DNA from 2 places in the Streptomyces sp. NPDC002446 genome. Region 2 is predicted to be linked to the other one. Evidence: riboswitches for the same ligand, from Rfam matches in the RefSeq annotation. Region 2 holds a riboswitch; the other holds the start of a gene.
The links. A riboswitch is a leader RNA that binds a small molecule or an ion and turns the genes downstream of it on or off. The one in region 2 is predicted to bind cobalamin.
Positions count from the first base shown of each region.

Region 1: linked by a shared signal. The riboswitch ahead of ACWD6P_RS26890 (HoxN/HupN/NixA family nickel/cobalt transporter) and the one ahead of ACWD6P_RS24875 (ABC transporter substrate-binding protein) in region 2 are both predicted to bind cobalamin.

Region 1 is NZ_JBSFYC010000056.1:25,419-28,895, forward strand. It holds gene ACWD6P_RS26885 (VOC family protein) at 1-332, shown strand, start outside; gene ACWD6P_RS26890 (HoxN/HupN/NixA family nickel/cobalt transporter) at 359-1,543, opposite strand; cobalamin riboswitch at 1,542-1,765, opposite strand; gene ACWD6P_RS26895 (alpha/beta fold hydrolase) at 1,803-2,651, opposite strand; gene ACWD6P_RS26900 (MarR family winged helix-turn-helix transcriptional regulator) at 2,711-3,283, opposite strand; gene ACWD6P_RS26905 (nucleoside/nucleotide kinase family protein) at 3,288-3,477, opposite strand, start outside.
Region 2 is NZ_JBSFYC010000048.1:43,511-46,987, forward strand. It holds gene ACWD6P_RS24865 (MFS transporter) at 1-1,072, shown strand, start outside; gene ACWD6P_RS24870 (class I SAM-dependent methyltransferase) at 1,041-1,790, shown strand; cobalamin riboswitch at 1,875-2,042, shown strand; gene ACWD6P_RS24875 (ABC transporter substrate-binding protein) at 2,072-3,106, shown strand; gene ACWD6P_RS24880 (FecCD family ABC transporter permease) at 3,103-3,477, shown strand, end outside.

The sequences.
Region 1 (3,477 bases), on a different contig from region 2:
CGGTGGGGCCCAACGCGCCGGGGCCGGAGGACGGGCGCGTCGGGCTCTACCACCTGGCCTGGGAGGTGGGCACGCTCGGGGAACTCGTCGCGGCCGAGGCGCGGCTCGCGGAGTGCGGCGCGCTGGTCGGCTCCAGTGACCACCTCGTCTCCAAGTCCCTGTACGCCAAGGACCCGGACGGCAACGAGTTCGAGGTGATGTGGCGGGTCCCGCGGGAGGACTGGCCCGGGCCGGAGGAGGCGGACCGGCTGCGGCCGCTGGATCTGGCGGTGGCGCTGAGGCGCTGGGGGCCGGATCTGGTGACGGGCGCGGCGGCCGGGTCGGCCACCTGAGGGGCGGCCGGGACCCGTGCCGTGTCTCAGGAGGCCGACGTCGGCGCCGCCTGCTCCGCCGTCTTGGCCCTCTCGGCCGACTCCGCCCGCTTCGCCCAGCGCTTCTCCACGCCGCTCAGCCGCCAGTACGCCAGCGCCGCGGCCCACACCACCACGAACAGGCCGACGATGATGAAGCCGACGTTGTCGAGGTCGATGGCGGAGATCCAGCTGGTCACGGGGTCGCTGAGGGCGAGTTTGTCGTGCAGCACGGTCACCAGCTCGATGGTGCCGATGAAGAAGGCGACGGCGATCGACAGACCGGTGATGGTGAGGTTGTAGTAGACCTTGCGCACCGGGTTGGAGAACGCCCACTGGTAGGCGAAGTTCATGAAGGTGCCGTCGAGGGTGTCGAAGAGGCTCATGCCGGCGGCGAACAGCAGCGGCAGGCACAGGATCGCGTACCACGGCAGGCCGGCCGCGGCGCCGCTGCCCGCCATCACCATCAGGGTCACCTCGGTCGCGGTGTCGAAGCCGAGCCCGAAGAGGAAGCCGAGCGGGAACATCTGGCCGGGGCGGGAGATCGAGCGGGTGAAGCGCCCCAGGAAGCGGTTCATGAAACCGCGGGAATCCAGGCGCTGCTCCAGCTCGGCCTCGTCGTAGCGGCCGTCGCGCATGCCCTGGAAGACCCGCCAGATCCCCGCCAGCGCGATGAGGTTGAGGGCGGCGATGAGGTAGAGGAACGTCCCCGAGACGGTGGTGCCGACAGTGCCGAGGATCTGGTGGGTGCGGGACTCGTCGTCGAGCAGGGTGCCGGCGAGCTGGGCGCCGCCCGCCACCAGGGCGGCCATCGCGACGACCACGCTGGAGTGGCCGAGCGCGAACCAGAAGCCCACCGAGACCGGCCGCTTGCCGTCGGCCATCAGCTTGCGGGTGGTGTTGTCGATCGCGGCGATGTGGTCGGCGTCGAAGGCGTGCCGCATGCCGAGGGTGTACGCGGTGATGCCGAGCCCGACGCCGAAGACCTGGCTTCCGACGGAGTAGTGGTTCGGGACCACGAGGACGAAGAGCACGCCGAAGGCGACGACATGCAGGCCGGCTATGACGGCCATTAGGCCCGCGGTGCGGACGGTGTCCTGACGGCGCCAGCGGAACGCGGGCGTGGCAGGGGGCTTCGGGGTATCGGTGGACAGGGCCATCCGGCGGTCACGCTCCAGCACCTCGTGGATCAGTTCGTGAGATGCCGTGGCCGGTCTCCTGGCTTACGGGTTCGCTGACGCTGTTCCCGCCCCCGCCTTCCCGGCCGCAGGCTGCGGTCAGTGGCGCCGTACGCGCGCCATGCGCGTACGGAGAAGGGCCGGAAACTCCCCGATCACAGTGGCGAGGGCCGCTCCGGCCTGGGACCACAAGGTCCGTCACCGGTCTTCCCGAACACCACGGCCCGGCCACTCTAGCTGCCGGTGGGGACGGAGGACGACCGATGTCAGCAGGTCAGTAGGCCAAGGACGAGAGGAAGGCGTGCAGTTCGCGGTCGTAGAGCGCGGTGTTCTCCAGATTGACCATATGGGCCGCGCTCGGTATGCGGACTCTTCGGGCGCCGGGGACGGTCAGCGCTATCGCATGGGCGTTGGCGGAGATGTCCGAACTGTCGAGGTCGCCGTCGAACACGACCGTCGGCACCCTGATCTCGCCCAGGCGGTCGGCGGCCCCGACCTCGAGGGGCATCCCGCCGCCAAGGCCGTCGGCGTGCACCTCGACGTTGGCCATGGCCGAGGCGCGCATCCGCTCGCGGAACCCCGGGTGCACGGCGGAGGGTTCACGATGCGGACCGTCCACCCACATCCGCAGGAAGTGCTCCACATAGCGCTCGGCGCCGTCCGGCGTGCCGATGGCCGCCACCTGCTCCCTTATGTGCTCCAGCACGAAGGGGTCGGTGAACGGGCGGCCGCTGATGCCGGGAGAGGCGAGCGCGAGGGCCGTCACCCGGTCCGGGTGGGCTATCGCGGTGTCGAGCGCGACCCGCGAACCGTGGGAGAGGCCGACGAGGACGGCGCTGGGGACATCGAGCGCGTCGAGGAGGGCGCACAGGTCGTCGTGGTTGGCGTAGTCCCCGGCCACCGTGGAGGACAGGCCATGGCCGCGGAAGTCGTAGCGGATCGCGCGGAGGCCGGAGTTCACCAGCCAGGCGAACTGTTCGTCCCACATGTGCTGGTCGAGCATGCCGCCGTGCAGCAGCACCACCGCGGGGCCCGAGCCGGCCGTCTCGTAGAACAGCTCGCCGTCGTCGACCGGCACGAGGCCGTTGTCGATCTCGGACCAGGCGGTGATTGCTCGGGTCATGCTCCGGGTCGTCCTTTGCGCGGGAGAGGCGGTGAGTGGGGGAGGTGGGCTGGGTGTCGTTACTGTCGCGGCTGTGGGGTTTTCGCGGCTTTCGGCGCTTTCAGGGTTTTCGTTGAGGGAACGTGTGAGTCGTTCGCTTCGTTCGCTGTGTTCGCCAGGTGCCGGAATTCCTCGTCGAGTCGGTCGAGTACGCGCAGCGTGGTGCGGACGTCGTCGGCGGGCAGGTCGGCCAGCCGGCGCCGCAGCTCCGTCGACTCGAAGTCCTGGATCCTGCGTATCGCCGCTGCTCCTTCGGCGGTGAGCTCGATCAGGGACGAGCGGCGGTGCGCGGGGTTGGGTGCCGTCACGACCAGGCCCAGCTCCGCGGCGTGGTTCACCCAGCGCTGCACCGGCTGTCTGTCCAGCCCCATCGAACGGGCCAACTGCGGTACGGTCCGCGGCCCTTCGCTACGAAGGGCGTCCAGCAGGGCATGCTCGCCGGCGGTCAGGCCCGTGCCCGTCAGCTCGCGCTCCACCGCGCGGACGACCGTGCGGTGGAGCGGCCACAGGCGTCTGATGACGCCGTACAGCAGGTCTTCGGTGGGCGTCGGCCCGGTGTCGCGCGTCCCCGCGCCCCCCTCATTGACACTCATGTTGTCATGATGACATCGATGATGTCGCTTGGGAAGGGGTTGGCGGTGGAGCCGCTTCGGGCGTGAAGGTGATGACGAGATCGGCGCGGTCGCGAGTCGCCGCCACGACACGGGCGTTGGCCTCGTCCGAGGTGTGCACGAACCGCTCGGCGTCGGCGCGCGGGCGCCCGAAGTGCTCATGGCGGTCGACCAGC
Region 2 (3,477 bases):
GTCCCTGGTGCAGTTCTCGGGCGGTGTCTTCGGCGGCGCGCTGGCCGAACGTGTCGGGCTGCGACGCACCATGGTGTGGGCGCTGGCCGTGCGCACGGCCGGGTTCGTGGGGTTCCTGCTGGCCCTGCGGTGGCCGCCGATGGCCGTCGCGGCGCTGATCCTCACCTGCTGCGGCGCAGCGCTGTACCTGCCGGCCAACAAGGCGTACTTGGTGCACGGCGTGGACGAGGAGCGCCGGCCCGCGTTCCTGTCGGCGGGCAATGCGGCGCTGAACGCGGGCATGGCGGTGGGCCCGCTGATCGCCGGGCCGTTCGTGCTGTCATCGCCAGGGCCGCTGTTCCTCGCCGTCACGGCGCTGTTCGCCGCGGTCACACTGGGCCATGCCCGGCTGCCCGCGACCGGCCGGGAACGATCCGGTGACGCGCATGCCTCCGGGCAGGGGCTGCTGACCGGAGTCGCCGTCCTGCCCTTCGCCGCCAACGGCCTGGCGTTCTACCTCTACTTCTACTTCCAGCACTACCTGGCGGTGTACGCCGTGGAGCGGGCCTCCAGCGAGTTCTACAGCCTTGTGCTCCTGACGTGCTTCGTCCTGGTCATCGTCGTCCAGCCGCTGGCTTCCGGCGCGATCCGGCGGATGAGCTACCCGCTCGCCCTGGCGGCGGGCTTCGCGGGGCTGGCCGCCGGTACGGCGGTCCTGGCGGCCGGCACCAGGACGGCCCTCCTGGTGGGCGGAGTGCTGATCACGCTGGGCGACATCGTGCTGTTCCTCAAGAACGACCTGGAGGCGCTGCGCCGCAGCCCGCGCTCCGACGCGGTGGTCTTCGGACAGCAGCGGCTCGCCGCGGGTCTGGGCGCCTGCGCCAGCGGCGTGCTGGGCGGGCAGCTGTACGGACTCGGTGAGCGCACCGGCGACACGGGCTGGTTCTGGCTCGTGGCCGCCGCCCAGTGCCTGCTGCTGCCACCGCTCCTCCTCACCCTGCGCGGCAGGACCGCAGTGCCTGCCGCCCACCCCGACGACACGGAAGGAACAACGAGCCGCGATGACGCGCACGGGCGGATTCCAGGACGATGACTTCTGGACCGAGTTCTACGACTTCCTCTTCTCCGAGCAGCGCTTCTCCCAAGCGGAGGAGTTGCTCGACACCTCCCCCCTGCTGGCCTTCCCGCAGGGGGCGCGGGTGCTGGACCTGTGCTGCGGGCCGGGGGTGTTCACCGTGCCGCTCGCCCGCCGGGGCTACGAGGTGACCGGTGTCGACCGCAGCCCGATCCTGCTGGACCGTGCGCGGAAGCTGTCCGCCGAGGCGGGCCGGGCGGTCAGATATGTGCAGGCCGACATGCGGGAGTACGCGAAGCCCGGGGCCTTCGACGTCGTCCTCAACATGTTCACCTCCTTCGGCTACTTCGAGGACCCTGCCGACAACGCGCGCGCACTGCGCACCATGCACACCTGCCTGGCGCCCGGCGGAACGCTCGTGCTCGACCTGGCCGGCAAGGAACAGCTGGCCCGCAAGGTCGTGCCGCCCAAGGTCGTCCAGCGCGGCGAGGACCTGCTGGTGCAGACGGACACGGCGCTGGACGACTGGGCCCGGCTGCGCAGCGACTGGGTGCTGGTCCGGGGGGACCGGGTGCTGCGGACGAGCCTGGTGTGGTTCGTCTACAGCGCCGTGGAACTGCGGGCGATGCTGCGGGAGGCGGGCTTCGAGGAGGTGGAGGTCTTCGGCGGCTTCGACGGCCGGCCGTACGACCAGGACGCCGAGCGGTTGATCCTCCGGGCCGTCCGACACGGCTGACGCCCGGCGGAGGAGAAGGCGCGGGGGCGCGCGGCAGTCCGCCGTACGCCCTTTTGCCCCTAGCTCAACGAATCGTAATATCACCCGGTCATCACCGCGACGGGCGACAGGAAGCCGGTGCGATTCCGGCACGGTCCCGCCACTGTGACCGGGGAGTGGAACCCTTCGAGAAGGCCACTGCGCGCAGCGCGGGAAGGCGAGGGGGAACGTCGATCCGGGAGTCAGGAAACTGGCCTGTCGCGGGCCCGTTCCGAGGAGCGCGGACTCCCCAGGAGGCCTACGTGCACGACGTCATGCCCCGTCCTTCGTTCTCTTCCTCCCCGCCCGCCCTGCGCCGCCGCGCCCTGCGCGCCGCCGCTGCGGCCGTCGCCCTGCTGGCCGGCTGCGGCACGACCGCGGACGCACCCGGCGACGGGAAGCCCGCTGCCTCGTCGGCGAAGGGGTTCCCCGTCACCATCGACAACTGCGGTACCCGCACGACCTACGAGAAGCCGCCCGCACGGGCGATCACCATCCATCAGCACCCCGCCGAGCTGATGCTCTCTCTCGGACTCAAGGACCGGATGGTCGCCACCTCGTTCCCCGACTCGGCCGTCCTGCCCCGGCTCAAGAAGGACTTCGACGCCCTTCCGGAGCTGGCGAAGAAGGAACCGTCGTTCGAGACGGTCCTGGAGAACGAGCCGGACTTCGTCTACGGCGGCTACGGCAGCGCGTTCGCCGAGAACGAGGGCCGCTCCCGCAAGGTGTTCACCGACGCCGGCATCGACACCTACCTCAACCGCGAGTACTGCGGCAAGAAGCAGGTGTCCATGAAGGACGCCTACGACGAGATCCGCACCATCGGCACGATCTTCGGCGTGCCGGAGCGGGCCGACAAGCTGGTCGCCGACCTTCAGGGGCGCATCGCCAAGACGCGGAAGGCGATCAAGGGCGCAGCTGCCGTGCCCGTGTTCGTGTACGACAGCGGTGACAAGGCGGCGTACACCCCCGGCGGCAAGAGCCTCGGAACGGACATCATCAGGCTCGCCGGCGGACGGAACGTCTTCGCCGACCTGAACGACGTCTTCGGTGACGCCTCCTGGGAGCAGGTCGTCGCCCGCAAGCCCGAGGTGATCGCGATCTACGACTACGCGGGAGCCGGAAGTGTCGAGCAGAAGAAGAAGTTCCTGCTCTCCCAGCCCGCCCTCGCCGACGTCCCCGCCGTGAAGAACAAGCGGTTCGTCGTGCTGCCGCTGACCGCCACACTGGTCGGTGTCCGAGCGCCGTACGCGGTCGGGGACCTGGCCCGGGGGCTGCATCCGGAGAGGTTCCGGTGACGGCCCCGGCACAGTCCGCTCCCCCCACCACCCCAGCCATACCCGGCAGTCGGCATCAAGGCCGGCCACGCCGTTGGTCCTTCGCCGTCGCAGTCGGTGCCCTCGGCGTTCTCCTGCTGGTGTCCGTCACGGCGGGGTTGGCCATCGGATCGGTGCAGGTGCCGCCCGGCGAGGTGTGGGCCATCGTGACGCATGCGCTGGGCGCCGACTGGTCGGAGCCGGTCTGGTCGCGCGCACGCGAGACGATCGTGCTGGAGGTACGGGCACCGCGCGTGCTGCTGGGGGCGGTGACGGGTGCGGGCCTCGCCGTGGTGGGTACCGCCATGCAGGCGCTGGTGCGCAACCCGCTGGCGGAGCCGTATCTGCTGGGG